3 linked regions of the Chlorobaculum parvum NCIB 8327 genome follow. The protein of the gene in region 3 interacts with the protein of the main gene of each other region in a pairwise test. Links are inferred from orthologs where the notes say so. Each region holds a gene or a part of one and is shown on either strand. Other genes may lie near its edges.

Region 1 (10,694 bases), 120 kb from region 3 along the record:
AGTTAGTTATTCCCATTCCCCTCATTTCTCCTCACAGTCTCACCCGCACGTGCCCTATACCAAACCCACTGGCGGCTCCGTAGAACATAACTTCCTGACCGGAACCGAAGCTAAGCGTTTTTTCCTCGATCAGTTGACTTAGTACTAGTGGAATCGAGGTGCTGGCGGTGTTGCCGAGGAGGTCGGCGACGATGGGAACTTTTGAAAGGTCGTAGCCGAATTTTCCTACAGTGTTTTCGATGAATTTGCGCGAAATCTGGTGGGGGATGATCTGGTCGATGTTGTTGTAGAACAAGGCATCTCCTTCCAGAAGCATCCGAACCATCATGTATTCCCGGAAATAGGCTTCCGTGTGCAGTTTAGCGACTTTTGCCAGCTTTGGCATATCCAGATAGAACCAGCCGTGGATAAGGCCGCCGCTTGGCCTCCATGCCGTGTTTTCCGGCGCATGGCACTGCTCCCAGTGTTCACCAAGATTCATCAGGTTGATTTCCAGTATTCCCTTGTTGCCATCTGATGCTGAAAGAATCATCGCCGCTCCGGCATCACCCAGCGTCAAACCGCCCATTTTCACATCAAGCTCATCAAGTGAATTGATCTGGCGGTTGGCGACATAACTGCCGATTTCGCCGCTGCAGATCAGCACATTCCGCGCTGCGCCGGTGGTAATCATGCTGTTGGCCACGTTTATCGCCTGCAAAAAGCTGTTGCAGGCGTTGGTGACATCGAACGAATTGAGCATATCCAGCCCAAGTTTCTGCTGGACAATGTTGGCCGTCGCCGGTTCGAGCATGTCCATGTCGGTGCTCGAAAAGATCAGTGTGTCGATATCCGCCAGCGTGAGCTCACAGCGATCCAGCGCTTTGAGGGCTGCGGCAACGGCGAGGTCGGAGGGGGAGGTGCCCGGCTCGGAATAGGCGCGCGTTTTGCACTTGGTTGTTCGGTAGATCAGGGTCGGAAGCATCTTTTTGATCTCAGGCGGAGCGTCGATCATATCGACCAGTGTTTCGTTATCGACCCGGTTCTCAGGGATTTCCGAAGCTACCGACACAATTCTGGAGGTCGGTTTTTGATAACGCTGTATGTTCTTGAAATAGGTGTACGACTGCAAGGCGGGTGACTGCATTACGAGGAGGGACTAATGAGGTGTTGCCGAAAAAAAACATCATCGAAAATATCGATTTTTTCCCCGGAAAACGATCAAATCATAGCAGGGTTTACGGTGAAAAGTTTATTCAACGGCTCTTTTTTGAGGTGCGAAGTAATTGTGTCCTGAAATTCTGATAACTCATCGGAATTATAGCGTTTTAACTTGTTGTTGGGTTGGAAAAGGGGGAAAGTGACTATTACGTTACGTTAGAGTGCCAAAGCTTAAAATTTCCTAAGCTCTGTAATCACTAATTGTATTGCATAGCTCGGATGTTCTTTTTTACTGCATGAAAGGGTTCTGATAACTTCTGCAACAACAACTCGGGAGGATTGACACGATGAAAACGAAACCGCATGTCTTGATTCTTGGCGGCAACTTTGCCGGATTGCAGGTTGCCCGCCACATCCGTGACCATGTGAAGCCCGAAGACGCATCGGTCACCGTGGTCGATAAACGGTCGTACCTGCTTTTCATTCCCAACATCCCGATTGAAATTCTCGAAAACAAAAATCCGGACAGCAGCATGCAACTCCCGCTGGCTCCGGTGCTTGACAAGGACGAAACCCGCTTCATCCAGGCCGAGGTTCTCGACATCGACGTCGAGAGCAAAAAAGTGACCATCCAGCCGACCGAACGGCCTGGCGCGACAACCGATGTGCTCACCTACGACTACCTGGTCATCGCCCTCGGCAACCGACTCGCGTTTGACAAGATCGACGGCTTCGCCGAGCATGGCCACACCGTATCGGACGGTTTTTACGGCAACAAGCTCCGCCACTACCTGCACGAGGGCGGCTACAAGGGCGGCCCGATCGCGATCGGCTCGGCTCGATTCCATCAGGGAACGAAAGGCAAGCTCGACTTCGTGCCGATGGCCAAAGCCGCCTGCGAGGGACCGCCGGTCGAAATGGCGCTGTCGCTCGCTTCGTGGCTGAAGCATCATGAAATGGGCGGGCCGCAGAAGGTGACGATCTTCACCCCCGCCGATCTGATCGCCGAAGACGCGGGCAAGAAAATCGTTGGGCAATTGCTTGAAATCGCGGGCGGCATGGGGTTCGGCTACAAGAACAAGCTCGAAGACATCAAGCAGATCGGCAAGGATGGCATCGAGTTCGCCAACGGCGAGTCCATCGAGGCCGAGCTGAAGATCATCTTCCCGGACTGGGTGCCGCACGAATTTCTGAAAGGGCTGCCGATCTGCGACGAAAAGGGGTTCGTTATCACCAACAAGCAGCTAAAAAATCCAGACTATCCCGAAGTGTATGCCGCCGGTGACGCCGCGGCCTGCACGGTACCGAAGCTCGGCTCCATCGGCCACCACCAGTCCTACATCGTCGCGCGGCAACTGGCCCGCGATCTCGGTGCGCTCAGCGATGAAGAAGCCGACAGCGAGCTGTACAGCCCGGAGGTGATCTGCTACGGCGACATGGGCGACGGCAAGGCCTTTTACATCCACTCGAACGTCTGGTACGGCGGCGACATCGAAATTCTGAAGATGGGTAAGCTCTACTACGACCTGAAGGTCGCCTTCAAAACCTCCTACTTCGCGATGGGCGGCAAGGTGCCGTACTGGCAGTGGAAGATGGGCTCCTGGATGGGCGACAAGATTTTGTGATCGCGCGTCCGCATCCGGGGACTTTTCAAAGCGCGCTTCCGCAGCCAGCATCGGTTTGCGGAAGCGCACTAAAAAAAACTGCCCAGAACGATCAGCGTCAAAAGCACCGGCAGGTAGGCAAGGGTAGCTCTGAAAACCCGGCGGGTATCCCTGTCGGAGCGCGAGAAAAACAGCTGCACGCTGACCATGACCGGAATGATTCCGAGAAGTAACGAGCTGATGCCGAAGCGTAAACCTGACAAGCCGAAAAGGTATGGAAGAAAAGAGGCGAGCACAAGGAGCAGTGTAGAAGCGAGAATGTGTTTGAATATCCTGTTCCCCCTTGAATCGATTGCCGAGAGTATTTTGAATCCACCGGTGCGGTAATCGTTGCGATACATCCAGGCGACGGAGTAAAAATGGGGATGCTGCCACAGGAACAGAATCAAAAAAAGTATCCACGCGCCGGAGCCGATTGTCCCTGTAGCTGCGGCCCATCCGGTGACAGGTGGTATAGCGCCGGAAACCGCGCCGAGGCTCGTGCTTAGCCAGCTCACCCTTTTCATCGGCGTGTAGATGACGATATAGATAAAAGCGGTCAACAGAATCAGGAAGGCACTCAAGAGATTCACCATCAAGCCTGCGACGGTTACGCCAGCGAGCACGAGAAGGATGCCGAAATTCAGGGCATGAACCGGTTGCACCACCCCCGCCGGTATCGGCCGGTCACGGGTATGCTCCATTCTGGCGTCGAAGTCGCGCTCCAGGTACTGGTTGAGTACGGCGGAACCGGAGCATGCCGCCACCGATCCTGCGACAAGGTAAAACAGCTTGGCATCCAGCACGGTCGTGCCTCCGGCAAACAGGTAGCCGGCAACGGTGGTCATGATGACCAGAATCGTAATGCGTGGCTTTGTCAACTGTATATAGGCAAAGAGCTGATGCATCGAAATACCCTTCTTCTTTTGCGATGAATCAAATAGCACAAGAAAGTGTAGAAAAATTCACCGAGCCCCAGCCTCACCGAAAGACTCCTTCTCTTTCTTTTTGCTACTTTATGTAAAGATACGCCAATTTGGCAGGAAATGACGTTTATTGCAGTAATGACGTAATCTCTTATTTTTCATCCAATGAGATTCGTCTAATAAAACAATGCCTGACACTGAATTGGAGCCTGGCAATGAAGGCGCGCTGGCAAGTCTTATGCAGAGCGCAAAACGACTGCCGCTATTTTTCAGCGTTCAGGATTATGCCCTGATTTAATAACTGGCGAAAGGGGGATAATGAGAAAAAATAATGCTTACGCCTTGTTCAAGGCATTCAGTCTATTTTTTACGTCATTTATCCTGACAGGGTGCAACAAGATGGTGGTCTTTCAGCCAAAAGGCCCTGTCGCTCGCGATGAAGCCCTCCTTATCTACACGGCTTTCGGGCTGATGCTGATTGTCGTGATTCCGGTTCTGGTCATGGCAATCGGATTTGCCATCCGGTACAGAGCCTCTAACGACAAAGCCACCTACAAGCCAAACTGGGCAAATTCCATCAAAGTCGAACTGATCGTCTGGCTGGTTCCCGTCATCATTGTCGCGTTTCTCTCCTGGCTGACCTGGACTGGCACCTTCCGGCTCGATCCGTACAAGCCGATTGCCGCCGAAGCCAAACCGCTGCGGGTCGAGGTGGTATCGCTGGACTGGAACTGGCTTTTCATCTATCCCGATTACAACATCGCCACGGTCAACGAGCTTGTGCTTCCGGCCCATACGCCGCTCAATTTCCGGCTCACCTCCGCGACGGTCATGACCTCGTTCTATGTTCCCCAGTTAGGAAGCCAGATGTACGCCATGGCCGGAATGCAGACGCAGTTACATCTCCTGGCGGATGAAACCGGCACTTTTGATGGGCACAACCGGGAGTTCAGTGGCAAGGGGTATGCCACCATGCATTTCAAAACAATCGTAAAAACGCCGGAAGAATTTCAGGTTTGGGTGCAGAACGCTCGGCAAACCGCGAACGCCTTGAGCATGGCGGAATACAAAGCGCTGGCCGAACCCAACAGCAATCATCCTGTGACGGTTTACTCGCCGGTTGTGCCCGGTTTGTTCGACCACATCGTCGGTCAATTTACCGGCTGGATGGGCGCGGATGGCGCGATGAAATCAATGACGCAACCCAACGGAAAGGCGCATGAATAATATGCTTGGCAAACTATCGCTCTCCGACATACCGCTCAATGACGCCATCATCATGAACGCGGTTTATGGCTCTCTGGTGCTGGCGGCTGTCATTATCGGACTGCTCACCTGGTTCAGGAAGTGGTCATTTTTGTGGAACGAATGGCTCACCAGCCTCGACCACAAGAAAATCGGCATCATGTACATTGTTCTCGCGAGCGTGATGCTGGTACGCGGATTTTCGGATGCCATGCTCATGCGTTTGCAACAAGCTATGGCGGCGGGCGCGAACCCGGGATTCCTGCCGCCGCCCCACTTCGACCAGATTTTCGGCTCGCACGGCACCATCATGATTGTGTTCGTGCTGATGCCCTTTTTGACCGGACTGATGAACATCGTCATCCCCCAGCAGATCGGCGCGCGTGATGTCGCTTTTCCGCTCATGAACTCCATAAGCCTCGGCTTGACCATAGCGGGCGCATTCCTCGTCATGATTTCACTCGGCGTCGGCCAGTTCACCACCGCGGGCTGGTCGGGCATCGCGCCTCTTTTCGAGAAGCAATTCAACCCCGGCACGGGCGTCGATTATTGGATGTGGGCGCTGCAAATCTCCGGCGTAGGCTCCACCCTGACGGGTATCAACTTCCTGGTGACGATCATAAAAATGCGCGCTCCGGGCCTCACTTTCATGCGCCTGCCGCTTTTCGTCTGGACCGCGCTGACCACCAATGTTCTCATGATTTTGTCGTTCCCTGTGCTGACAGCCGCCCTTTTCCTTCTGGCTCTGGATCGTTACCTCGGCATGCATTTCTACACCAATGATCTGGGCGGAAATATGATGTTGTGGAACAACCTTTTCTGGATGTGGGGCCATCCGGAGGTCTATATCCTCATTCTCCCGGCCTTCGGAGTTTTTTCCGAAGTGGTGGCGACCTTCTCCAGAAAAAAACTGTTTGGCTACAAATCGCTGGTCTATGCCACGGTTGCCATCATGTTCCTCTCCTTCACGGTCTGGCTTCATCACTTCTTTACGATGGGCAATACTCCAGAAGTCAACGTCTTCTTCGGAATTACCACCATGCTGATCGCCATTCCGACCGGCGTCAAGGTGTACGACTGGCTGTTTACGATGTACCGCGGGCGGATTACCTTCAGCGTGCCGATGTACTGGACGATGGGCTTTCTGACGATCTTCGTGCTTGGTGGCATGACCGGCGTGCTGTTGTCGATCCCGCCCGCCGATTTCGTGTTCCACAACAGCGTTTTTCTGATTGCGCACTTCCACAACATGCTTATTCCCGGCGCACTGTTCGGCTATTTCGCGGGCATTCAGTACTGGTTCCCCAAAGCATTCGGGTTCCGCTTGGATGAAAAATGGGGAAAGCGTGCTTTCTGGGGCTGGTTTATCGGTTTTTTAGTCGCTTTTATGCCGCTCTATATCCTCGGGTTCATGGGAATGCCTCGGCGCATGTCTCACTACTCCAACCTGGCCTGGCACCCGTTGCTGATTGTAGCGCTCGCTGGCGCAGTGTTCATTGCATTTGGCATCCTCTCTCTGATAATCCAGTTCATCGTCAGCATCAAAAACCGGAAAGACAATGTTGATGTAACCGGAGACCCGTGGGGCGGACGTACGCTGGAGTGGGCAACATCCTCGCCACCAGCCGAATATAACTTTGCCGTTATTCCGACAGTCCAGAACATCGACGACTTCTGGGACAGAAAAGAGCGCGGCGTCGCCTACCAGCGACCCGAAAAGTATCATGACATTCGTATGCCGAAAAACCGCCCGCATGGCGTGATTATCTGCGCATTGGCCCTCACCTTCGGCTTTGCGATGGTCTGGTACATCTGGTGGCTGGCCGCGTTGAGCATGGCTGGCATCATCGGCACCGTCATCATGAGCGCCGTCACAGACGACACGGAATATGTGATCCCCGCGCACGAAGTGCAGCGCATCGAAGAGGAACGATTCCGGGCTTTGGCCGCAGCGCAAGATTCAGGGAATAGTTGATAAAACGGAGCGTTCAATGCAAAACAGTATGGATTCAACATATCTGGCAGAGTGGAAAGAACCCGACCGTCTCGACATGCAGATGCTCGGTTTCTGGATTTACCTGATGAGTGATCTTGTGATTTTTGCGATCCTGTTCGCCACGTTTATTGTGCTGGGCCAGAACTACGCTGGTGGCCCCGGTCCGAAACAGCTCTTTGACCTGCCCTATCTTTTTGGGGAAACAATGCTGCTCTTGACCAGCAGCGTTGCCTACGGATTCGGCATGGTGGCAATGCAAAAGGAAAAGAGACGCGCAGTATTGACCGGGCTGGTGGTCGCTTTTCTTTTGGGCGCGGGATTCGTGGTGATGGAGATTCACGAATTTCATGGATTGATTATGGCTGGACACGGCCCGGCGAACAGCGGATTTTTATCATCCTTTTTTGCCCTCGTCGGCACACATGGCACGCACGTAAGTTTCGGCTTGCTGTGGATGGCCGTGATGATGATTCAGGTGATGACAAAAGGATTTACCGCTGGAGTCCGCTCCCGCCTGATGCGCCTGAGTCTGTTCTGGCACTTTCTGGATATAGTCTGGGTAGGCGTCTTTACCGTTGTTTACTTGTGGCAATTGCTCTAATGATGTCATAAAACATTAAAACCGGAATCACAACAGTGGAACAGACTCATATCGAAAACACGGCTACCGAACACGTTTCGTATAAAAACTACATTACCGGTTTTATTCTCGCCGTTGTCCTGACAATCATTTCATTCAGTCTGGTTCTGACCGGTGTCGTTCCGAAACAGATTGCTGTCATCGGTCTTTTCGCAGCTGCCGCCGCGCAAATAGCCGTCCATCTCTACTATTTCCTACACCTCGACAGCTCAAAATCCCAGCGCTGGAACGTAATAACGATATCGTTTACCGCGCTGTTGCTGTTCATCTTCATCGCCGGAACCATCTGGGTAATACACACATTGAACTCGCGAATGATGTGAGGTAAAGAAACAATGCTGCATGCGGGTTCGGAGTGGATTGTGATCGAGAGGGGAAAGATTTGGTCGTAGTGAGATACTGTATTTTGCTTATGATTTGCTTGTGTGTTTATCGTAAGCGGTTTTCAATAGGAAAATGGACAAGGCGCTACTTTTACGTGTGCTCGATGGGGAGCAAGCTGCCATTGAGCAGTTTGGCGACAGCGACAATTGTGCAGTCATCGATTGGCGAGACGGATTGTTAGAGCTTATTGCCGCAGTCGAGCCCTTCTTGCCAAAAGGTTATCTTCGCTCTGAGGCAAAAGACGGCGGGTTTCTGCTTCACGCGGGAGGTCGAGGTTCAAGTCCGATTGAAGTGCAGCTCAAAACCAGACAAGAAGACCTTATTGCCTCGCTAAATCGTGCGCTATGTCCCGACTTCGAGATTCGTCAGTTCACACCAATGACGGGTGACGGCTACTCGCTTTTTGTCGCACCTGCTTCCTTCTGGCAAGATGTCGAACGCTCTCACTCGGTTGCCGTTCAGAAGTACTTCCTTAGCGCGGAGCGCTTGGCGGCCTACTGGCGCAAGGGTTATTTTGCCCGCCTTTTTAGCAAGCCATGATCGTGGTCTAAATAACGTCGGTTATGCCGAGCATTATGCTTGAAAATGTGCCTTGCTGTCTATCTCGCCAGTAATAAGCCAATTCCGCTTGTTGAGTGGAATGATGCGGCTCCTCGCTTCAATGTGGTGCCGATCATTGACGATGAACTGCTCGTGAAAAAGCAGTTTCGGAACCAGAATGTAGTCTATGTGGGCTCTCACCAGGGGTGCGGCTGCGGTTTTTTCAAAGAAGGCGCATCTGGCGAAGAGTTATTGCTGGTACAAGCCAATTACGATTCACTCGTGCGCTATCTGGGCGAACTGATGAGCGATGGTGCGAACATCGAGATCTTTTGCTGCTGGGAAGGCGATCAAGGTTCGGAGCCTGAATTCAAAGAGCGGTTGTCTTTGGCAGGGTTAGGTTCTGAGAGCTTCGAGTTTAAGGAGAATGCGTACTATGAAATCGTATGACAAGGTGCTCAATCAGCTTGTAAGCTTATTTCGAACTGAAAGCCTTCTCTCTCTTGGCGTTACATCCTAACAGCTGAACGTACGAGAAAATCTGAGGATACAAAGCCGACTCCGAGTTGAGTTATCGTCTTTACTCGCACTCTGAAATTAAATGCATGCATTTCAGTTGGAACGCGCGGGTATTTCATGGAGGGAGCTCGAAAAATCGCTGACGTCAAGGTTGAGAAAATTATTGCCCTGCGTGAGAATCCTCAAACCTCATGACTCCACGAGGGCGCTTCCTGCTTTTGCTAAAGCGCCCATGAATTTCCGGTTTAATGTCCCGACTTGTGCGTGCGGATGGTCATGACGGGGGTGTCTGAGAGTCGGACGACTCGTTCGGCGGTGCTGCCGAAAATCATGTGGTCGATGCCTGTTCTGCCGTGGGTGCCGAGTACGATCAGGTTTGCCTGCTGCTCTTTTGCCGTGTTCAGAATCTCCTTGTAGGGCTGGCCGCCGGCGGTGACGGTCGAGTAGTTCTCGTAGTCGCCGAGTTTCCTTGAGCAGAAGTCGCTCATCATTCCTTCCGCCGCGCTCATCACATCCTCTTCAAGCTTCTCGAACGGAATCGTAGAGCCGTAATAGGTGCGCAGATCGACATCGACCTGTTCGCTCACCACGTGCAGCACGACGAGATGAGCGTCAAATTTTTTTGCCATCGTCAGCGCATACTCGAACGCGTGATCGGAGTTCTCCGAAAAATCGACAGCCGCAAGAATGGTATTGAACGGTTCCATGGTGGTTGTGTTTATTGATCCAGAATTCATCAATGAATCAGCCCCTGCATGATTGCCAGGCAGCTGATGGCCGAGACGATGACCCACAGGCTTACACCCTGAGCGAGCGGCTTGATGCCGGTTTTGGCGAGCACTTCGCGGGTCAGGCCGCTGCCGATCATGAAGAGGGTGACGACGAGGCTCTGCTTGGCTACGCTGTTGACGCCGTGCCAGACAGTATCGAACTGCGGGAGCAACGTCTTGATGACCGCGGCGAGCACGAAGCCGATGATAAAAAGCGGGATGCTGACTTTGCCGCCTGCTTTGTTCAGCCATGAGCCAATCAGTGCTGAAGGCATGATCCAGAGCGCGCGGGTGAGCTTGACGGTGGTGCCGATGCCAAGCGCCACGGCGCCGAAGGCCGAGGCCGCGCCGACCACGCTGCTGGTATCGTGAATGGCCAGCGCCGACCAGATGCCGAACTGCTCCTGCGTCATGTTCAGCAGGTGGCCGAGCGGCGGAAAGAGTATGAGTGCCAGCGAGTTGAGCGTAAAGATGGTGGCCAGCGCCACGCCGGTCTCCTCAGACTCGGCCTTGATGACCGGAGCCATGGCTGCAATCGCGCTGCCACCGCAGATGGCCGTGCCGAACGAAATGAGCGTCGAGGTCTGCTTCGGGGTCTTGAAGAGCTTGCCGAGCAAGAGGCCGATACCCATCGTCAGGGCAATGCTGACGGCGGTGTAGAGGAAGGCGCTCTTGCCAGTAGCGATCAGCACCGGCAGGTTCATGCCGAAGCCAAGACCGACCACCGAGATCTGGAGCAGACGCTTGGTCCACACCGAGACCGACTTGCCCCACGGATTACCGACAGCTATACCGAACACGATGCCCGCCACCAGCGCCATCGGCGCATGAACCAGCGGAATGCAGCTTGCCGCTAGCAGAATCCAGAATATCGCTTTTTGTATGTTCTCG
Region 2 (10,161 bases), 100 kb from region 3 along the record:
CAGTCGTGGCGTTTTTGCGGCTCACGCAGCAGCACGGCCCGGGATGCTGCCAGCGCCTCCTCTTCGGCCGGAGTCAGCCGGTCTTTGAAGCCATGCCGCGGTGCAGTGTCTTCCGGCGAGAAGGTGACGGCCGGAGCTTTTCCGGTGTCGAGATGCTCGGCCAGGCAGCGAATGTACCAGTCAGCTTTTTTCTCCTCGATGATCCGGTAATGCTTTTCGAGATTCTGCTCGTCAAGGGTATTGATGTCTTCGAGAATATCGTTCTTGCATCGCGGACAGATCGCGTTATCCTGCGTCAACGGAAAGCCGCAGACAGGACACTTTTGGTAGATGTTTTGCTCCAAAGTGAGTGTGAGCTTGAGGGGTTGGTTGATGCTGAAATGTTTGCCTAAAATAAGAAAAAAACAGCCTCAAACCATAAACAGCCGGCTTTGATTGCTGGCGTTTTCATGGGGTTGAGTGCCCGGTCTTCGGCAAAAGGATGAACTATCAGACCCGTTTGCTTTGTTAATAAAAGTAAGGCGGGCCATTGAAGTTTGTGTGGTCATGTGCATTGGTAAGGTGTGTTGTGTGGACTTTTCCAGACAGTGGAATTCGTGAGGTATTGGGAGGAATTATGACCGGGCAAGCTTCATCAGGCGTTGAGCGTCTTGTTGCTGAAACGGACGCTCTGTTCGAACTTTCATCCAAAGAGTGGCTCCTGAGAAAAAAGGGGTTCAGGAAAGGTTCGAAGTCGATTCAGATCAACGAGACCTTGTTGACGGTCGGCAACGGTTACCTCAACATCAGGGGCAGCCTCGAAGAGCTTCCGCCCGGTCACTGTGGCGGCATGTACCTGTCCGGGATTTACGACAAATCGGAAGCCGATGTCGAAGAGCTGGTCAAGTGCCCGATGTGGACCGACGTCTCGGTCTGGTATGAGGATGAAAAGTTCTGCCTCTCATGCAGCCGCGCGCTGGAGCATGAGCAGGTGCTCGACATGAAAAAAGGCATCCTGCACCGCCGCACCACCTTCAAAAATTCACACGGAAAAATTCTCACCCTCGAAACCTCGCGGCTCGTGTTCATGCACGACGCTCATCGGGGCTACATGCGGGTGCGGATCACGCCGGTAAATTTTTCCGGGCAGATCAGGGTACTTTCGGGGCTGAACGGTGAGGTGTTCAATCGCGGATTTTTTCCGCACGAACAGTACAAGCACCTCCAGCTCGAAAAGATCGAGCGGGGCCGCAACTTCATGTACCTCGAAATGAAGACCCGCGAGCGCGGCATCCGCATCGCCGAGGCCGCGTCGTGGAAGATGATGAACGGTCAGGAGCGGAGGCGCCGCTGGGAGCCGAGGATTTACGGTGAGAAGTTTACCAGCGAAATCACCATCGACGCTTCGCAGGGGGAGTCCTACACCTTTGAAAAGCTCGCCGTCGTTATGACCAACCGCGATGTGCCGGTCGATCGTGCGAACAACATGATCCGGGAAGCGATCTGCAACCTCCGCTGCTACGTGCGTACCGGTGCGCCGGTCGAAATCAAACGGCATATCGATGTCTGGCGCAATCTGTGGAGTCGCGCCGACGTTCGGATTGAAGGCGATGATGCCGCCCAGCAGGCGCTTCGCTACAACATCTACCAGCTGCTCATCAACGGCCCGTCAAAGCCCGGCCCTATCGGAGCGAAATTCCTCAGCTCGGAGGGTTACATGGGCCACGTGTTCTGGGACACCGAAATTTTCATTTTGCCCTTCTACATCCACAATTTTCCGTCGATGGCGCGCAACATCTTGATGTACCGTTGCAACACCCTGCCCGGCGCGATCAGGAACGCCGAAAAGTCGGGTTACGATGGCGCGCGCTTCGCCTGGGAGTCGGCCACGACCGGCGAGGATGTGACGCCCCGTTTTGCCTCCAAGCTCGAAAAAACCATCAGGCTGATCTATACCGGCGCCGAGGAGGATCATATCGTGTCCGACGTTATTTACGGCGTGGAGCGCTACTTCCGGGTGACTGGCGACGAGAGTTTCCTCTTGCATTGCGGTCTGGAGATGGTGTTCCTGACGGCGCGGTTCTGGGCGAGCCGGGTGACGAAGGTGGGCGAGCATTATGAAATTCACAAGGTGATCGGGCCGGATGAATTTCACGAGCACGTCAACAACAACGCCTACACCAACTGGCTGGTCAAGTGGCATCTGCGGCTGGCGACCATGCTTTTCAGGCACGTCGGCAAGACGGCTCCGGAGGCGTTGCGAGAGCTTGCCGGAAAGATTTCGCTTGCTGATGATGAACCGGAACACTGGCTCGACATCAGCCGTCGCCTCAAGTTCACCCAGGATCCCGAGACAGGGCTGGTCGAGCAGTTCGACGGCTACTTCGACCTCAAAGATTATGTGATCGGCCATCCCGACCGCTTCGGTCATCCGGTGCTGCCTCCGGGCGTGAACTACCGGAATATCGGGCGCACCCGACTTATCAAACAGGCCGACGTGCTGCTCATGATGCTGCTCTTCCCGCACTGCTTCAGCGTCGAGGAAAAGAAGGTCAACTACGACTTTTACGAGCCGCGCACGGCGCACAAATCCTCCCTGAGCCACTGCACCTACGCCATGATGGGGCTGGCTGTTTCCGAGCGAGCCAACGCCTATCGCTATTTCATGAAAACTGCCCTGTTCGATCTCGAAAACCTGCACAACAATACCGAACTTGGCATTCATGCGGCCTCGGTCGGCGGAAGCTGGCAGGCGGTCATCCACGGATTCGCGGGCCTGACGCTCAAGTCCGACCGGATTGTGCTGACGCCGTGGCTGCCAAAAAAATGGAAGCGCCTGTCGTTCAGGGTGCGGTGGCGCGAACGCGATGTTCATCTCGATATCACTCACAGCGAGGTGTCGATAAGGATCGATGCTGTTTCGGATGTGACGCTGCCCTGCACGCTGTACGGCCAGAATTACAAGATCAGGACAAACAAGCCCTATACCCTTCAATACTGTCCGTCAAAATGACGAGGAGACCGCTTCCATGAAAAAGCTCAGAATTGCACAGATTTCTCCCCTGATCGAAAGCGTCCCGCCAAAGAAATATGGCGGCACGGAACGGGTGGTCTATTACCTGACCGAGGGGCTGGTTGAGCGTGGCCACGAGGTGACGCTCTTTGCATCCGGGGACTCCGTTACCAGCGCCCGCCTGATTGCGCCTGTGACACAAAGTCTCCGGCTCGGTCGCAAGATCCACTCGACCATCATCATGCACATGCTGATGCTCTCGAAGGTTTACGAAGAGATGGCGGGAGAGTTCGACATCATCCATTCGCATCTCGAATACCTCACTCTGCCTTATGCTACCCGCTTCCAGACTCCGACCGTGCTGACCATGCACGGACGGCTCGATGTTCCCGATTATGTCGATATTCTCAAGCGGTACGGCTCGATGGCCTGGGTTTCGATCAGTGACTCTCAGCGAGCGCCGGTGCCGGGCATTAACTGGGCGGGCACGGTCTATCACGGTTATCCGGAGGATCTTTTCGAGTTTAACCCCGATCCGGAAGATTACTTTCTCTACCTCGGTCGTTTTTCGGAGGAGAAGCGGCCCGATGAAGCGATCCGGCTGGCACGGGCGTGCAAAATTCACCTGAAGCTGGCCGCCAAGATCGACTCTGCCGACAAGGCCTATTTCAAGGCCAAGGTCGAGCCTCTTCTCGACAGCCCCTACATCGAGTACATCGGCGAGGTGAACGACCGCCGGAAAGGGGAGTTGCTCCGGAACGCCAAGGCGCTGCTCAACACCATCGACTGGCCCGAGCCTTTCGGGCTGGTGATGATCGAGGCGCTCGCCTGCGGCACGCCGGTGATCGTGCGGCGGTGCGGCTCCAGCCCGGAGGTCATTACCCACGGCGTCACCGGTTTTATCTGCGACAGCCAGCTCGATTTCATCAGGGCGATCCACAATATCGACTCGATTTCAAGGGCTGCATGCAGGCGCGAATTCGAACAGCGCTTCACCTTGCGTCACATGGTTGAAAAATATGAAACGCTCTATCGGAACGTCATCGCTGCTCCCTCCGCGCGCTCTTCGGTTCCTTCGCCTCCGCTTATCCTGAACGCGACCCAAGCGATGAAAAGACGCCGAACGTTTTTGTAACCTGTTGCTTGGGCTTTACTTGCCGTGGCGTTTTGGTTTGACGCACCTCGGTGTTCTTTTCAAAATGAACCGCAGGCACAGCTCGACAGCCTTTCGTGCCGCTCGCTGGTGGACACCCAATTTTGATCTTGCAGGAACGGCTCGAAAGGTTATAATGATGGGTGAAGCACCGGCACGGCGGATGATTCCCACGCCGTCCGGCGATTGCAACCAGTCAGGAAAAGTGCCTTGGAGTTCGTTCATCTTCACACCCACACCCACTACTCGATGCAGAGCAGCCCGATCTTTCCGGGCGAGCTTTTCGCGGCCTGCAAGAAGCAGGGCATGACGACCGTCGCCGTGACCGATTACGGCGCAATGTTCAACATGCCCGAGCTGTTCGGCCAGGCGGCGAAGGCAGAGGTGAAGCTGATCATGGGCTCGGAGATCTATCTTGCGGGCACCGACGCGCACGATACGGGCCGCCCGGCTACGCTCATCCTGCTCATCCGCAATGACATCGGCTATCGCAACATGTGCGTCATCCTGTCGCGGGCGGCGAGGGATGGTTTTTCAAACGGCTTGCCGCATGTGGATCGTTCAGTCCTCAAAGAGTGCAGTGAAGGGTTGACCTGCCTGTCGGCGGCTCATTCCGGGCAAATCGGCCGCACGCTGCTTGCGGGCAACGAAGCAGAAGCTGCGAAGCTGGCGGAGCAGTACCGTTCGCTTTTTGGCGAGCATTTCTACCTCGAACTTCAGAAGCACGGTGTGCCCTACGAGGAGCTGCTCGTGCCTGCCACGATCCGTCTTGCCGAACAGCTCGGCATTCCGCTGGTCGCGACCAACAATGTGCACTATCTCGATCGGCGCGACTCCGGTTGCTATCGGGCGATGATTGCCAACCGCACCAAGGAGCGGCTGAACAGCCAGAACCTGCAATGCCTGCCGGGCCACGAGAACTACTTCAAGTCGGCCTCGGAGATGTCCGCGCTCTTCGACAACTCGCACGACGAACTCAGCAACACTGTGAAGATCGCCGAGGCGTGCTCCTACAAGTTCGTCGATCAGGATCCGCATCTACCTAAGTTCCCGCTGCCGGAGGGCTTCGACAGCGAGAAGGGGTATCTGCGCCACCTGACCTGGGAGGGGGCGCGCAACAAGTACGGCGTGGAGGACGGTGCAATTCCGGAGGAGGTGAAGGAGCGCATCGAGCTGGAGCTTGGCGTCATCGAGAAGATGGGTTACAGCGCCTACTTCCTGATCGTCAGTGACCTTATCGCCGCTTCGCGCGAGATGGGCTACTCGGTCGGCCCCGGACGCGGCTCGGCGGCGGGCAGCATCATCGCCTACCTGACCGGCATCACCCGGATCGATCCGCTGAAGTACAAGCTGCTGTTCGAGCGCTTCCTGAATCCGGAGCGTATTTCGATGCCCGATATCGACATCGATTTTACACCGGTCGGCAAGCAGAAGGTTCTCGATTACACCGTGCAGAAGTACGGTGCGGAGAGCGTGGCGAAGGTGGTGGCTATCGGTACGCTCGGCGCGAAGGCGGCAATCCGCGATGCAGGGCGCGTGCTCGATGTGCCGCTCAAGGCAGTCGATCAGCTCGCCAAGCTGGTGCCCTCCAAACCGGGGACATCGCTCAAAGACGCTTTCAAGGAGGTCAAAGAGCTGAAACGGCTTGTCGATAGCGATCCGCAATACCAGCAGCTCATGCAGTACGCGCGGGCGATGGAAGGGCGTGCACGCAACGTCTCGATGCACGCGGGCGCGGTGGTCATCACCGATGGCGCGCTCGAAGAGCAGGTGCCGCTTTACGTCTCCAACAAGATCGAGACCGAGGAGCGCAAATACGCCGACGAGTTCGACCAGAATGACATCGACGGTACGAAGGCTGAAAGCAGCGACGAGAAGCAGGTCGTCACCCAGTTCGACAAGAACTGCATCGAGCAGGCGGGTCTGCTGAAAATCGACTACCTCGGCCTCGAAACCCTCGCCGTGATCGACGAAACCCTGCGGCTCATCAAGAAGCGGCACGGCATCGACATCGAACTCGAAAAGGTGCCGATGGACGACCGCCAGACCTTCCGCATCTTCCAGGAGGGCAAGATGGCCGGCATCTTCCAGTTTGAATCCTCCGGCATGCAGAGCTACATGACGCGGCTCCAGCCAACGACTATCGGCGACATCATCGCTATGAGCGCGCTTTACCGACCCGGCGCTCTGAACGCCGTCATCGACGAGCACCGCAACGCGGTCGATCTGTTTGTTGACCGCAAGCACGGGCGCGAGGAGATCGACTACATGCACCCGATGCTTGAGGAGATTCTCAAGGAGACCTACGGCGTCATCGTCTATCAGGAACAGGTGATGCAGATTTCGCAGGTGATGGGCCGCTTCTCGCTCGGCAAGGCGGACAACCTGCGCAAGGCGATGGGCAAGAAGAATCCGGCGCTGATGCAGAAGTTCAAGGAGGAGTTCGTGCAGGGTGCCGTCAGCATCGATGTCAACGAGGCTCTGGCAACGCGCATCTTCGACCTGATGGCCGAGTTCGCGGGTTATGGTTTCAACAAGAGCCACTCGGCGGCATACGGCGTGCTGGCCTACTGGACGGGCTACCTGAAGGCGCACTACACCATCGAGTTCGTCACGGCGATCCTGAACAGCGAGATTGGCGACACCGAGCGCATGAAGCACCTGACCGACGAGGCCAAAGGGTTCGGTATCTTCACCCTGCCGCCCTCGATCAACCAGAGCGATGCGCTCTTCTCGGTTGACGAGCACAAGGGCAAGCCCTGCATCCGCGTCGGCTTGTCGGCTATCAAGCAGGTTGGTAATGGGGCAAGGGCTGTTGTTGCGGCTCGTCTGCGCCGTGACGGCAAGCCGTTCGCCAATCTGTTTGATCTGACTGCTTCGGTCGATCTGCGAGCTATGAACCGCAAGGCGCTCGAATGCCTCATTCAGGCCGGAGCGCTCGACGAGATCGATCCCAACCGCGGCAAGCTGCTGGCAAACGTGGACAAGGCCATCAAGTTCGGGCAGATTCAGAACAAAGCGGTCACGCTGGGCCAGGGCGGCTTTTTCAACGACGACTTCAGCAACGAACAGGCCGGAATCTACTACCCGGAGCTGGACAACGGCGAGCCCATGCCGGAGAGCGAAAAGCTCCAGCACGAAAAGCGGCTTGTCGGTTTCTACCTCAGCCACCACCCGCTTGATCGTTACCGGCGTGACTGGGAGGCCTTTGCCAACCTCACGCTCGACATGCGCGAGGTGACCCCCTCGAAGCTCTACAAGACGATCGGAGTGATCGTTTCGGTCAAGCCCTATCAGGATCGTAAGGGCAAACAGATGCTGTTTGGCGTGCTCGAAGACTTCACCGGCAAGGCTGATTTTACCGTGTTTGCAAGCGTTTACGAGCAGTATCGCCACATGCTTCAGCCCGACGAAGCGGTGATGCTTAGCGCTGAGGCTGAAGCGCGGGACGGCAGCCTGAAGCTGCTGGTTCGCGAGGTCGCACCGCTCAAAAAGGTGCGTTCCGCCCTGATCAAAAAGGTGATGTTGCGCATCGATGCCGACGATCCCTCGCAGCTCGAAAAGCTCAAAGAAGTACGCGAGCTGTTCGAGAAGCACAAGGGGGAAACACCGGTCGATTTCGAGCTTCGGGCCACAGTAGGAGCGAAAATCGAAATGCTGAAGGTTTTTGCGCGTAACACGCCGATTGAGCCCGATGACGAGACACTCAACCAGCTCGAAGAGATTCTCGGGCCAGATAATGTGAAAATAACCGGATAGAATTTCAGCACTTGTTGCCAAGTTCTGATTTATTCAGTTATATTGGCATAGAGTAACAGTGTTTCTCTTATCAATTGTTAACCCTTATCGTTAGATCTTATGAGCGGAAAATATTTTGTGGCTACTGATCAGAATTTCCAGTCTGATATCATCAACTCTGATAAAGTGGCTCTCGTTGATTTCTGGGCTTCCTGGTGTGGCCCGTGCATGATGCTCGGCCCGGTTATCGAAGAGCTTGCCGGTGATTACGAAGGCAAGGCCGTCATCGCCAAACTCAACGTCGATGAGAACCCCAACACGGCAGCACAGTTCGGTATTCGCAGCATTCCTACCATGCTGATCTTCAAAGGCGGACAGGTTGTTGACCAGATGGTCGGCGCTCTTCCCAAGAACATGATCGCAAAGAAGATCGACGAGTACCTCGCCTGATTTTCCTTCCGTTTTTTTCTTCAACTATCCCGGCTTCATGCCGGGATAGTTATATCTAAGCATACCCCAACACATCTTCCCGGAGATCAACGATGGATAAAGACATCAGGGACGTCGTCATCATCGGAACCGGCCCTGCCGGATACACTGCGGCCATTTATACCGGAAGAGCCAACCTCAAGCCGCTGGTTATCGAAGGCCACCAGCCCGGCGGTCAGCTCATGATTACCACCGACATCGAGAACTTTCCCGGTTTCCCGGAAGGCATTCCCGGTCCGGAGTTGATGGGCAGAATGCGTGAGCAGGCTGCGCGCTTCGGTGTCGAATTCAAGTTCGGCAGTGTTACCGAGGCCGATGTTTCGCGCAGTCCGTTCAGCCTTACGCTCGATGACGGCAGCGAAATTCTTGCCAGGACGATCATCATCGCGACCGGTGCCAACGCCAAGTGGCTCGGCATCGAGTCCGAAGAGACCTACCGCGGACGCGGCGTATCGGCCTGCGCGACCTGTGACGGCTTTTTCTTCCGCAACTGCCGCGTGTTCGTTGTCGGTGGCGGCGATACGGCGATGGAAGAGGCGCTCTACCTGACCAAGTTCGCTTCGGAAGTGGTACTGGTGCATCGCCGCGAAGAGTTCCGTGCTTCCAAGATCATGAGCCTTCGCGCCAGTAAGAACGAGAAGATCACCACCATGCTCAACGAGGTGGTCGATGAAATTCTCGGTGACGGCATGAAGGTGACCGGCATTCGTCTCAAGAACGTCAAGACCGGCGAACTGACCGAGCACGCCTGCGACGGCGTTTTTGTCGCCATCGGCCACGAGCCGAACGCAAAGCTCTTCCAAGGCCAGCTCGACATGGACGATTACGGTTATATCCTGACCAAACCGCACTCGACTGAAACCAGCGTCAAGGGTGTCTTCGCCTGTGGCGACGTGCAGGACTTCACCTATCGCCAGGCGGTGACGGCTGTCGGCACCGGTTGCATGTCGGCGATCGAAGCCGAGCGTTTCCTGGAGTCGATCAGGTAACGGTCAAACTTGCTGCTTTTTGAAAGGCACCGGGGCTGTTGAGGTTCTGGTGCCTTTTTGCGTTGGGGTGGAATGGACGAGAAGGGCAACCGCAAGGGTTGCCCCCTACAAGTACAGGTCATTCAGCATTCGGCGAGGGCGTCGGTGCCCTGGTATTCGAGCATCGCTTCGAGTTTTTCCCAGGCTTTGCCTGATTCGAGCGCCTCGCAGGCCATGTCGGTTGCCTTTCGGTAGTCTTTGGCCATGCCTGCAATGTAGAGCGCGGCGGCGGCGTTCATGCAGAAGAAGTCCGCGGCGGCTCCTCCGCGTTTGCCTTGCAGCACTTCCAGCACCACGGAGGCATTTTCCTCACCGCTTTTCATGCTCGCGATCTGTTCCAGCGGCACCTGTTTCATGCCAAAATCCTCTGGTGTCACTTCGTAGCTGGTGATCGTGCCGTTGCGCAGTTCGACCACTTTAGTTGGGCCGCAAAGGGAGAATTCATCCATGCCAAGCGACGGATCGAATCCTTCGGCCAGACCGTAAGGGGAGAGGGCGGCCGGCATGCCGATTTCAGCGAGAATGTCGATCATCTGCACTGACACCTCCGGGGCGTACGCGCCGATGACCGCACAGTTGTTTTGCGCGCAGGGGCGGGTGAGTGGGCCAAGAATGTTGAATGCCGAGGTGAAGCGCATGGCGCCGATCAGTCGCGCCCAGCCCGATTTCAGGAACGCCTCGCCGGGCAGGTAGCAGATGCCGGCGTTTTCGAGGCTCATTGCCGCGCGTTCGAGTGGATGGTCGAGATCGATGCCGAGCGA
Region 3 (10,732 bases):
CTCGGCTTGCCGTCGTAGCAGGCGCGGAGGCGCGTCTTCCAATCCTCAATCGAATCGTTGAGCTCCTCGCGCGTCAACTGGCCGTTGCTCAGCTTGTCCTCGGCCAGATCGACCAGATCATCCACCGTGCGCAACAGGGCGTACATGGCGAAGATCGGATTCTGCTGGCGTTTGGGCAGAAACTTCGTGGCGAGGTAGAAGGTTTTGGCGTGGTGCTTGGCGATCTGGCGGCAGTAGTCGTAGGCGTTCGGGAGCGACAGTGGTTGGCCTGCGTCGTGAAGTACTGTCTGTCCGTTGTAGCTGTAGTTCATAAAACGTTCATCGATTTTGCCTGTCCAGATACCGCAACTTGCCTGTCGGGCATCATCGCCGATACGCTCCTTCGGTCATGTTTTTGTGTGCCGGAGAAGCGAAAATATGTAACTTTCTGTGGCCGGAATACGTTGTCATAACGTGACGGCAAAATAACCTAAAGGCTTTAATATAGCAAGAGCGCAGGAGGTGTCCGTCTTCGCATGGTGCGAGCCTCCGTAGTGTGAATTACTATTACGAGAAGATCCATTTGATACCCATTCCATCCGCTGAACCGAGAGAGCGTGCTGTACTTGTCGGCATTACCTCCTCGCCCGATATTCCGAGACATCTTGTCGAAGAGTACCTCGACGAACTGGCTTTTCTTGCCGATACGGCGGGAGCCGACGTCGTCAGTACCATCATTCAGGAAAAGAAGCAGCTCGATACAGCCACCTGTATCGGCAGCGGCAAAGCTGAAGAACTGGCCGCGCTGGTCGAGACGGAGTCGATCGACATCGTCATTTTCGACGACGACCTCACGCCGGTGCAGGTGCGCAACCTCGAACGCATCCTCAAGTGCAAGGTGATCGACCGAACGGGTCTCATCCTGCAAATATTTGCCCTCCGAGCCAAATCCGCGCAGGCCCGCACGCAGGTGGAGCTGGCGCAGCTTGAATATCTCCTGCCACGGCTTTCCGGCGCGTGGACGCACCTCTCAAAGCAGAAGGGCGGCATCGGCACCAAAGGTCCTGGCGAAACGCAGATCGAGACCGACCGGCGACTGGTGCGCAATCGCATCGCTTCGCTCAAAAAGAAACTCCGCGCCGTCTCGCTTCAGCACGACACCCAGACCCGTGGTCGCACCACCGTGCCGCGCGTGGCGCTGGTAGGCTACACCAACGCGGGCAAATCGACGCTCATGAACGCGCTCTGCCCGGAAGCGGAGGCCTACGCCGAGAACCGCCTGTTCGCGACGCTCGACACCAAAACCCGGCGGCTCGAACTCAGGATCAACAAGCTCGTGCTGCTCTCCGACACGGTCGGCTTCATCCGCAAGCTGCCGCATACGCTGGTCGAGAGTTTCAAATCCACGCTTGACGAGGTGTTGCAGGCCGACTTTCTCCTGCACGTCATCGACGTGAGCCATCCGGCTTTCGAGGAGCACATGCAGGTGGTGCGCGAGACGCTCAAGGAGATCGGAGTCAAGCACGACCACATCATCGAGGTGTTCAACAAGATCGACGCGCTCGAAGACCCGGCGGTGCTGACCGGCCTGCGCGGCAAGTATCCCGACGCGGTGTTCATCTCCGCCGCGCGCGGACTGAACCTCACGGTGCTGAAGGAAACTATCGCCAACTACGTCGCCCGCGACTACAAGCAGCGCAAGGTGCGCACGCACGTCTCGAACTACAAGCTGATCGGCTACCTCTACGACCACGCCGAGGTGATCGACAAAAAGCACGTCGATGAGGATGTGCTGCTCACCATCCGCGTGCACCGCAACAACCTCAAACAGATCGACGCCATGCTCAAGGCGTCCGCATTGAAAAACCATGCCGCTGCAAATTTTCAACACCACGAAACGCACGATTGACGAAGCGCTCCTCGCCGAAGCCATCCAACTGGTGATCGGCGAAGAGGGTGGCAAGGTCGGTTCCATCGAAGCTATCTACTGCGGCAATAAAATGATCCGTCGCATCAACCGCGACTTTCTCAACCACGACTACGCCACCGACACCATCACCTTCGGCTACAACGAAGGCGGGGAGGTGGAAGGGGAGTTTTACATCTCCCTCGACGTCATTGAGTCCAACGCTCGCCGCTTTGGCGTCATGTTTGAGGATGAATTGCTTCGCGTCACCATCCACTCCGCTCTGCACCTCATGGGCTACGACGACGAAACCCCCGAGCTTCGAATCGCAATGAGTCGCCGGGAGGATTTGTATCTGGACCGAATTCGCGGAGCATCGAATCATTGACGGTAATCCGTTCATCCAAATCCAGATCGAAATCGTTATCGAATGTCGTCGTTTTAATCCTTTCATTCCTGTCATACGATTTTGCGGTCAGGTAGCTCGCCATGACACACGATGTTTGCATCAGAGATCGAATTTTTTCATTAAATTCCCCTCATAACACCCCTTGCATCGAAGTACTTTTCTGCCGTCACGCTGTTTGGTGATGGCTATGCACGGGCATGGCATTCAAACGATCAATCACTACACCAATGAATCTCATCATTAACGACAAAACAGCTCAGGCGACCGTCGGCGAAACCGTCGGCAAGGCTGCCAGGCTGAATCATGCCCATGTGGGTTATGTTTGTGGCGGCCACGGCCTTTGCCAGGCTTGCTACGTTACCGTTCAGGAGGGCGCAGACTGCCTCGGCCCGCTGACCGATGTCGAAAAAGCGTTCCTTTCTCCGCGCCAGATCGCTGCCGGTGGTCGCATGGCCTGCCAGGCTACGCTTGCCAAAGAGGGTACGGTGAAGGTGCTGTCCCGTCCGGAAGAGGTGCGCCGCATGGTGTTCAGCAACCCGTTCCAGCTTATTGGATATGCCGCTGATATGGGCAAAGACACCGCGCAGCAGATCGTGCCGGGCGTCCAGAACTTCATTGGCCGCATACAGCGTGGTGAGATGGGCGGCAAGGAAGCGCTTGGCGATCTGATGGAGTCCGTGCAGGGCGCTGCAGGTCTGGTTGTCGAAACCGTTCAGCAGCTTCCGCAGAACCTTCCCATCCCGTTCAAGGATCAGATCATGGACGTGATCGGCAAACTGCCGCAGCTTCCGGTTTCGCTTTCGCAGATCCAGTTGCCGATTTCACTGCCGCAGCTTCCGTTCCAGCTTCCTTTCCTGCCAGCCAAGAAGGAATCGACTGAAGCGCTTGAAAAGGTGACGATCACTGTTCAGCCGAAGCCTAAAGCCTGACCGTATTTACGGTTACATTCTTTTTTACTCCCCCGGTGATGAGCCGGGGGAGTTTGTTTTGTAGTGAAAAACCGCTGCCGCTCAGCGTCCGATAACCAGTTAATCATCGAAAAAACACAAGGAGGCCCGTAGATGGATGTGAATACCGGTAACAACAGGAATGTGGTCGTGACCGACATCAAAATGCCGTTCGGTTCCATGGTGATTTTTCTGGTCAAGCTGGCTCTCGCAAGCATTCCAGCGCTTCTGATTATTTGGGCTGTGATGTTTGCTTTTGTTGCGATTCTGATGCTTCTGTTTGGCGGCATGGAGATATTTTCCGACCTGTTCCGGCAGTTTTCCAGTTATTGATGTGCGGGTCGGCCAGCTTGTTTTTTCACCCTTGAACGTATCCATCTCATGAGCCTGAACCTTGCCGATCGCTGCGATCTGGTGATGCAGTCCGATATCCGTACCATGTCGCTCGAGTGCGCCCGGATCGGGGGCATCAACCTTTCGCAGGGAATCTGCGATACGCCGGTGCCGCCGGAAGTGCTGCGTGGAGCGGCCGATGCCGTCATGCAGGGGCCCAACATCTACACCCATTACGCTGGTTTGCACGAGCTTCGCCAGGCAATCGCTGATAAGCAACGGCGATTCAGCGGCATGGAACTCGACCCTGAGCGCGAAGTCGTGATTTCGGCTGGCGCGACCGGTGCGATGTACTGCGCGTTTCAGACCCTGCTCAATCGCGGTGACGAGGTGCTGGTGTTCGAGCCGTTTTATGGGTACCACGTTTCGACGCTTCGAGCGGTCGAGGCCGTGCCGGTGTTCGTGCCGCTCGATCCGCCTCACTGGTCGTTTGCGCTCGAAGCGCTCGAAGCAGCGGTGACACCGAACACCAAAGCTATTCTGATCAACACCCCCGCCAACCCCTCCGGCAAGGTCTTCTCGCGCGAGGAGCTTTCGCTTCTGGCGGAGTTTGCCATTCGTCACGATCTGTTTGTGCTGACCGACGAGATGTACGAACATTTCGTCTTTGACGGACGTGCGCATGTCTCGATGGCCACCTTGCCCGGCATGAGAGAACGGACGATTACCGTGTCAGGCCTCTCCAAAACCTTCAGCATCACGGGCTGGCGCATCGGCTACGCCATGTGCGATGCGCGCTGGGCCGGCGCGATTGGCTACTTCAACGATCTTTGCTACGTCTGCGCGCCGTCGCCGCTTCAGGCTGGCGTCACCCTCGGGCTTCGCAGCCTCGACGATAGCTATTACCACGGGCTTTCAGCCGAGTATGAAGCCAAGCGCAACCGCTTCTGCGCGGCGCTTTCCGAGGCCGGTCTCGATCCGTTCATCCCCGAAGGAGCTTACTACGTGCTTGCAAACACGGACGGCTTGCCGGGCGAAACGGCCCGGGAGCGGGCGATGCATATTCTCCATCATACCGGTGTCGCATCGGTACCCGGTTCGGCGTTTTTTCACGGCACAGGTGGTGAGAATCTTGTCCGCTTCTGCTTCGCCAAAGAGCAGTCGGTGCTGGACGAGGCTTGTGAAAAACTGCAAAAACTTCGAACGCTCTGAACCATTTTTCAAGCGGTTGCGAAACCTCTCCGAGGCAGCGGTTGTTTTACACAAAGAAGCAGGGCCGTGGCCTCTGGTAGAGCACGCAGCCCTGCCGATTGAATTTTGTAACACATGGAAGAGCGAGGCAGTTATGGAGTATGAACAGAGCGTTACCGTGCAGTGTCCCTACTGCGGCCAGAGTTTTGAGGTGCTTGTCGAATGTTCGGTCGAGCATCAGGAGTATATCGAGGATTGTGAAATCTGCTGCCGTCCGGTAAGCCTTGTGATCGATGTCGCCGAGGATGGCACCGTGACCGCAATGACCCAGGGAGAGGATGTCTGACCAGCCTTTCGAAAATTCCCGAGAGCAGGAGTTGCTAAGCCTTCGCCGTGAGCTTGAAGAGGCCAAGCAGCTCAACGAAAAGCTTCAGGACGAACTGGTCGAGCAGCGCAGCTTCATGGATGCGCTGCTCGAAGCCACTCCGGATCTTTTAGTTCTGAAAGACGCGAACTTCCGTTACCGTAGCGTCAACCAGGCGTTCTGCCGTTTTCTTGGCATGAGGGCAGATGAGATTATCGGCAAAAATGATGAGGAGCTGCTCTCTCCTGAGGATGCGGTTTTGTGCGCCGGTCAGGATGCTGAAGTCCTGAAAACCCGGCAGCATCTGGAAAAAGACAGGGTAATTGCCGGCCCGAAAGGCCGGGTCTGGTTCCGGGTGAAGAAGACCCCGGTGTTCGATGCTTCCGGTCAGGTCACGGCCATTCTGTGCATGGCAAGGGATATCAGTCGCAGAAAAAAGGCTGAGCTCGAGTTCGACAGACTGTTCAATCTCACGCCGGATATGGTGTGTATCGCCTCCTCCAACGGGCACTTCACCAAAATCAACAAGGCATGGCAGAAAACGCTCGGTTATTCCGAACAGGAGCTTCTTTCCACGCCATTCCTCAAACTGATTCATCCCGACGATATCAAGGTCACCTGGGCTGAAATTGAAAAAATACTGGATGGTCAGCGTTCGCTGAATTTTGTGAATCGTTACCGGGCCAGCGACGGCTCGTATCGATGGTTTGAATGGAATAGCACGCCGCTTGAAGAAGGGGTGATTTATGCTGTTACGAGAGACATTACCGAGCGAATCGAGCAGGAGAAGCAGACCCGTCTCTGGGCCGATGCATTCAGGCTTTGTGCTCACGGCATCGCCATAGGGTTGCCGCAGACCAACCAGGTGCTTGCCTGCAACGAGGCGTTTGCTCGCCTGTGTGGTCGGCCGGTCAGTGAGATCGAGGGGGTCAGGATTGCGAGTCTCTATGTTCCTGAAGATCGTGAAACGGTAATGAACAATATCAGAACCGTTGACCGTACGGGATTTATCAGTTACCAGGCGAGAATGCAACGGCCGGATGGCAGCGCTTTTCCCGCGCAGATGGATGTGGTCAGCGTCCGGGGAGATGACGGGCAGCTTATGTACAGGGTTGCCACCGTGCAGGATATTACCGGACGGCTCAAATCGCAATCGGCCCTGCGCGAAAGCGAGGAGCGGTTCCGTTCGGTAGTGGAGTCGGCGCCGGACGCCATCTTCATTCAGACCAGCGAGTGTTTCAGTTATCTGAACAACCGCGCGCTCACTCTGTTCGGAGCCTCGACTCCTGATGAGCTGCTCGGGCGCAAGGTTCTTGACATGATTCATCCCGATTGCCGCGAGCTGGTCGATACCAGAATGCGCAGGCTCAACGAGCTTCGCCAGTCTGCTCCTGCGATCGAAGAGCGGCTTTTGCGTCTGGATGGTTCTACCGTTGAGGTCGAGGCCTCCGCCGTGCCGTTTACCTTTTCCGGTAAGCCTGGAGCGCTGGTTTTCCTCCGTGACATCAGGCGCCGGAAAAAAGCTGAAAAGGAGCGTGCCGAGCTTGAACAGCAGCTCTATCAGTCGCAGAAAATCGAATCGATCGGTCGGCTTGCCGGTGGCATCGCGCATGATCTGAACAATCTCCTGACCCCGATTCTCGGCTACTCCGAGATGCTGTTGAAGCGCATCCGTGAACCCGAAAAGAGCAAGCAGTATGTCGAAGTCATCCATCACGCCGCCCTCAAATCTCGTGAACTTGTCCGGCAGCTTCTGGCCTTCAGCAGCCGCCAGTCGCTTGAGTTCAGAACCGTTGATCTGAACGAAGTGATCCGGGACTTCGAGCAGCTTTTGCGGCGAACCATCCGGGCCGACATCGACATTCGCTACCATCTGCATGAGCAACCGCTTCCCATGCGCGGGGATGCCAGCCAGCTCGAACAGATCATCATGAACCTTGCCGTTAACGCCGAAGATGCCATGCCGGCGGGGGGCGAACTGATTATGGAGTCCTCGCTGCTGGTGATCAAAAAAGGGGAGGAGAAATATTTCGAAGGTCTGGCCGCAGGCTCCTATGCCTTGCTGACGGTTCGTGATACCGGAGAGGGGATGGATCAAAAGACGCTGAGTCATCTGTTCGAGCCTTTTTATACCACCAAGCCCAAGGGCAAAGGCACCGGGTTGGGACTCTCGACCGTTTATGGCATTGTTCGCCAGCATGGTGGCATTATCCAGGTTGGCAGCGAGCGTGGTGAGGGTACGTGTTTCAAGATCTTATTGCCAATTCAGCACAGTGATGTTCAGGAAATTCCTGCTGCTGAAGAGTTCGTGAATCATGTGGACGGCGGCGCCAAAGTGCTGGTTGTCGAAGATGACGAGCTGGTACGAAAGTTTGTTGTCCAGACTCTTGATGAAGCCGGTTTTACCATTCGGGAAGCCGAAGGCGGGGAAGAGGCGCTTGCACTGATTGTGAAGGATGGATTTATTCCGGATTTGCTTCTGACCGATCTGGTCATGCGAGGCATGAATGGACGCGTTCTGTATGAAAAAATTCAGGAGATTATTCCGTCGATCAGGGTGATTTACATGTCCGGGTATGCCAAAGACATCATTTCAAGTCAAGGCATCATGAATGAGGGGCTGACTTTTCTGCAGAAGCCGTTCGCGGTGCCAGTCCTGCTGGATAAAGTCAGGTACGTGCTCGAGAACGGAAATGGAGCAGCGAAAAAGCAGGAAAGAAAAAAGCTGAAACCGAAGCTGTAAGCCGAATTCTGTGAATCATCATCGAGTGATGAAGCTGCAGTCATTTATCTGATGCGGCCTACCCGGAAACGTTGGGCGGGCAACCCTTCTTTCCTTGCGGAAAAAGCTTCCATATTTGGCCTTGCTTCGGGGAGGTTTTCATAGCGTACGGCATTGCTGACGCACCTGGTGGTCTCTTACACCGCCTTTTCACCCTTACTCCGGCCGGAGCCGGGGCGGTTTGCTTTCTGTTGCACTCTCTGTGACAGACGGTTTGCACCGCTGCCCCCGGCCTTGAACCAGGTTCTCGACCGGCACCCTGCCCTGTGAAGTTCGGACTTTCCTCTGCACAGCGTCAAGCCATACAGCGACTGCACACTTGCGGTTTCAGCTTTAAAGATGAACAGTGCTCCCCATGCGGGGAGTGAAAAAAGAGAACAGCCGAACAGAGTTATTCCGTTCGGCCGTTCTGACAAAAAATATTACTTGCTGTCTTCGTTGGCAGCCTCGTCGAACAGGCGCTCGTGAACCACGATGCGGCCACACGATTCGCAAACGTAAAAACCGCCCTGCACGATCAGGGTGTGGCGGTTGGTCGGAACCCTGGTGTTGCAGCCAGAGCAGGCTTGGCGATCCAGCTTGACCACAGCGTTTTGCAGCGTACCGCTTTTGAGGTGGTCGTATTTATCGAGCAGGCGCTTGGCTTCCTTGGTTACGACGGCTCGCTGTTTATCAAGGCTTTCCCTGAGTTGAGCAACCTCTTCGGCTGTTTCGACCTCGATGCTCTCCAGCTCCTCTTTTTTGAGTTTGACCTGCTCGCTCAGATCCGACATCTGCTGCTGAAGCACATCGTCAGGCATCATCTCTTCGGAAATCTCGTCGTAACGGTTCTCGGCAATCAGTTCGCGACCTTTGTTCTGCAGTTCTGTTGCATGGTGCTCGGCCTGCGAAATGTCCTGAAGCTGGATTTCGCACTGCGCGATCTCTTTTTCTTCGTATTCGATCTGCTTTGACAGCGCATCATACTCCTTGTTGTTGCGCGCCTGAGTCTGCTTATCCTTGAACGATTTGATTTTTTCCTTGCAGTCGTTAATGAGCCCGTTCAGCCGCTCACGGAGTTTCAGATGATCTTCGGTGATTTTTTTGCGAGCCTCGATCTGGCGAATCGTGAAGGCCAAATCCTCTTCGAGCGCAGAAATCTCTTCCGGAAGGCCTTTCTGCAGGCTCATGATCTCCTCGATCTGATTGTCGATGTGCTGAAGGCGAACGATGAGATTGATTTTAGTATGATCCACTACTGCACCGGTTTAGATTGTAAAAAAAGGAAAAAAAAAGCACCTCCATCGAAGGTGCTTACCCCAGTATTTCAAATTAGTTCTCTGTAACAGGAGACGTCGTGATATTCTTAACCCTGATCCTCTTGCACATGTAACTTTTGCAGGTAGTTGGTGCCCGAAAGGAGATTCGAACTCCTACACCTCTCGGCGCTCGCCCCTGAAACGAGTGCGTCTACCAATTCCGCCATTCGGGCATTGCAAATTGTCAAAAAGCCTTACTTGGAAAGATAAGTTCTTTTCGACGATTATGCTAATTACTTGATCTCTTTGTGCTCGGTGTGCCTCTTGAGATTCGGATTGTACTTCTTGAGTATGAGTCGCTCCGTGGTGTTCTTTTTGTTCTTGGTCGTGGTGTATCTTGAGACCGGTTTGCCTTCCTTTTTAGCTTCGGTGCACTCAAGCGTCACAATGATCCTGTTCTCTTTTCCTTTTGCCATCAGTAGCGTCGATCAGTTGATTATTAAATGAGCAACGAATATACACCTTGGACTCCTATTATGCAAGGTCTGCTGTTTTTTTGTTTCAGGAATGAAGAAAGGCTATTATGTTCCTTCTAATCGCCAATGAACCATCAAATTACCAGCGCATCGTGCTCGACAGTCACTTTTTTTCATACTCCGACGGAACCCTTTCATGTGAATCTCTAAAGCTTGACGAACTTGCCCGGCAGTACGGCACGCCACTGTTCGTGACCAGCCGCCAGAGCCTGATCAGCCAGTACCGGGCCTTCGAGGAGGCATTTGCCGCTCTTCCGCATTTCACCTGTTATTCAGTCAAGGCTAACTTCAATCTTGAGGTTATCCGCACGCTTGCTGCCGAAGGTTGCGGATGCGACGTCAATTCCGGAGGTGAACTCTATCGTGCACTGAAAGCCGGCGTACCTGCCGAGAAAATCATCATGGCTGGAGTTGGTAAAACCGAGGAGGAGATCGAGTATGGCCTGAACTCGGGCGTGATGATGATCAAGGCCGAGTCGACTGCCGAGCTCAAGGCGATCAATCGTGTGGCTGCTCGCCTTGGCAAGGTCGCACAGGTCGGCGTCAGGGTTACTCCCAACGTGACCGCCGAGACCCATCCCTACATCACCACGGGCGACAGTAAGGAGAAGTTCGGCATCGACGAGGCCGGGCTGGCCGAGGTGTTCGACTTGTTTAAAGCATTAACGAACCTTGAGCTTCACGGTCTCGACATGCACATCGGCTCGCAGATTTTCGATCCGGAGTACTACGTGGCCGCCACGCAGAAGCTGCTCGAGGTGCTTGAATCGGCGCGTCATCTTGGCTTCGATATCAAATGGCTCGATCTCGGTGGAGGTTTCCCGGCAACCTACGATCCGCAGAAACCAGCTACGCCGATCACCAAGTTTGCCGAAAAGCTTATTCCGATGCTCGACGACAAAGGCGTGACGGTTATTTTCGAGCCGGGCCGGTTCATTGCCGCCAACTCGTCGGTGCTGGTCACCAAAATTCTCTATCGCAAGAAAAACCATGCGGGCAAAGAGTTCTTCATTGTCGATGCCGGTATGACCGAACTGATCCGCCCTG

Evidence for each region.
Region 1: the proteins of CPAR_RS04020 (region 3) and cyoB interact in binary tests that used the Escherichia coli proteins (3 or more experiments, as listed by UniProt). The link is inferred for Chlorobaculum parvum NCIB 8327 from one-to-one orthologs.
Region 2: the proteins of CPAR_RS04020 (region 3) and dnaE interact in binary tests that used the Escherichia coli proteins (3 or more experiments, as listed by UniProt). The link is inferred for Chlorobaculum parvum NCIB 8327 from one-to-one orthologs.

What each region holds. Positions count from the first base shown.
Region 1 is NC_011027.1:955,451-966,144, forward strand. What follows is about bases 4,483-7,433. They hold cyoB (cytochrome o ubiquinol oxidase subunit I), read left to right. Parts: upstream 4,483-4,937; coding sequence 4,938-6,929; downstream 6,930-7,433. Other genes in these bases: cyoA (ubiquinol oxidase subunit II), read left to right, coding at 4,483-4,936; cyoC (cytochrome o ubiquinol oxidase subunit III), read left to right, coding at 6,958-7,433. Outside these bases: CPAR_RS04475 (3-oxoacyl-ACP synthase III family protein), read right to left, coding at 32-1,126; CPAR_RS04480 (NAD(P)/FAD-dependent oxidoreductase), read left to right, coding at 1,488-2,765; cyoE (heme o synthase), read right to left, coding at 2,834-3,691; more of cyoA, read left to right, coding at 4,028-4,482; more of cyoC, read left to right, coding at 7,434-7,551; cyoD (cytochrome o ubiquinol oxidase subunit IV), read left to right, coding at 7,587-7,913; CPAR_RS04510 (hypothetical protein), read left to right, coding at 8,047-8,514; CPAR_RS04515 (hypothetical protein), read left to right, coding at 8,560-8,964; CPAR_RS04520 (universal stress protein), read right to left, coding at 9,279-9,740; CPAR_RS04525 (YeiH family protein), read right to left, coding at 9,770-10,694. UniProt on the Escherichia coli protein: Cytochrome bo(3) ubiquinol oxidase is the terminal enzyme in the aerobic respiratory chain of E.coli that predominates when cells are grown at high aeration.
Region 2 is NC_011027.1:942,629-952,789, forward strand. Bases 3,993-8,104 are described here. They hold dnaE (DNA polymerase III subunit alpha), read left to right. Parts: upstream 3,993-4,355; coding sequence 4,356-7,904; downstream 7,905-8,104. Other genes in these bases: CPAR_RS04440 (glycosyltransferase family 4 protein), read left to right, coding at 3,993-4,127; trxA (thioredoxin), read left to right, coding at 8,004-8,104. Outside these bases: CPAR_RS04430 (leucine-rich repeat domain-containing protein), read right to left, coding at 1-344; CPAR_RS04435 (glycoside hydrolase family 65 protein), read left to right, coding at 617-2,992; more of CPAR_RS04440, read left to right, coding at 3,009-3,992; more of trxA, read left to right, coding at 8,105-8,333; trxB (thioredoxin-disulfide reductase), read left to right, coding at 8,426-9,361; trpD (anthranilate phosphoribosyltransferase), read right to left, coding at 9,484-10,161. UniProt on the Escherichia coli protein: DNA polymerase III is a complex, multichain enzyme responsible for most of the replicative synthesis in bacteria. This DNA polymerase also exhibits 3' to 5' exonuclease activity. The alpha chain is the DNA polymerase catalytic subunit.
Region 3 is NC_011027.1:840,925-851,656, forward strand. Bases 2,716-5,704 are described here. They hold CPAR_RS04020 (pyridoxal phosphate-dependent aminotransferase), read left to right. Parts: upstream 2,716-3,622; coding sequence 3,623-4,786; downstream 4,787-5,704. Other genes in these bases: CPAR_RS04010 (2Fe-2S iron-sulfur cluster-binding protein), read left to right, coding at 2,716-3,223; CPAR_RS04015 (hypothetical protein), read left to right, coding at 3,356-3,574; CPAR_RS04025 (CPXCG motif-containing cysteine-rich protein), read left to right, coding at 4,920-5,111. Outside these bases: CPAR_RS03995 (phytoene/squalene synthase family protein), read right to left, coding at 1-311; GTPase HflX, read left to right, coding at 536-1,888; rRNA maturation RNase YbeY, read left to right, coding at 1,848-2,273; more of CPAR_RS04010, read left to right, coding at 2,522-2,715; CPAR_RS04035 (zinc ribbon domain-containing protein), read right to left, coding at 8,334-9,146; rpmG (50S ribosomal protein L33), read right to left, coding at 9,443-9,625; lysA (diaminopimelate decarboxylase), read left to right, coding at 9,778-10,732. UniProt on the Escherichia coli protein: Shows aminotransferase activity with methionine and histidine as substrates, and to a lesser extent also with phenylalanine.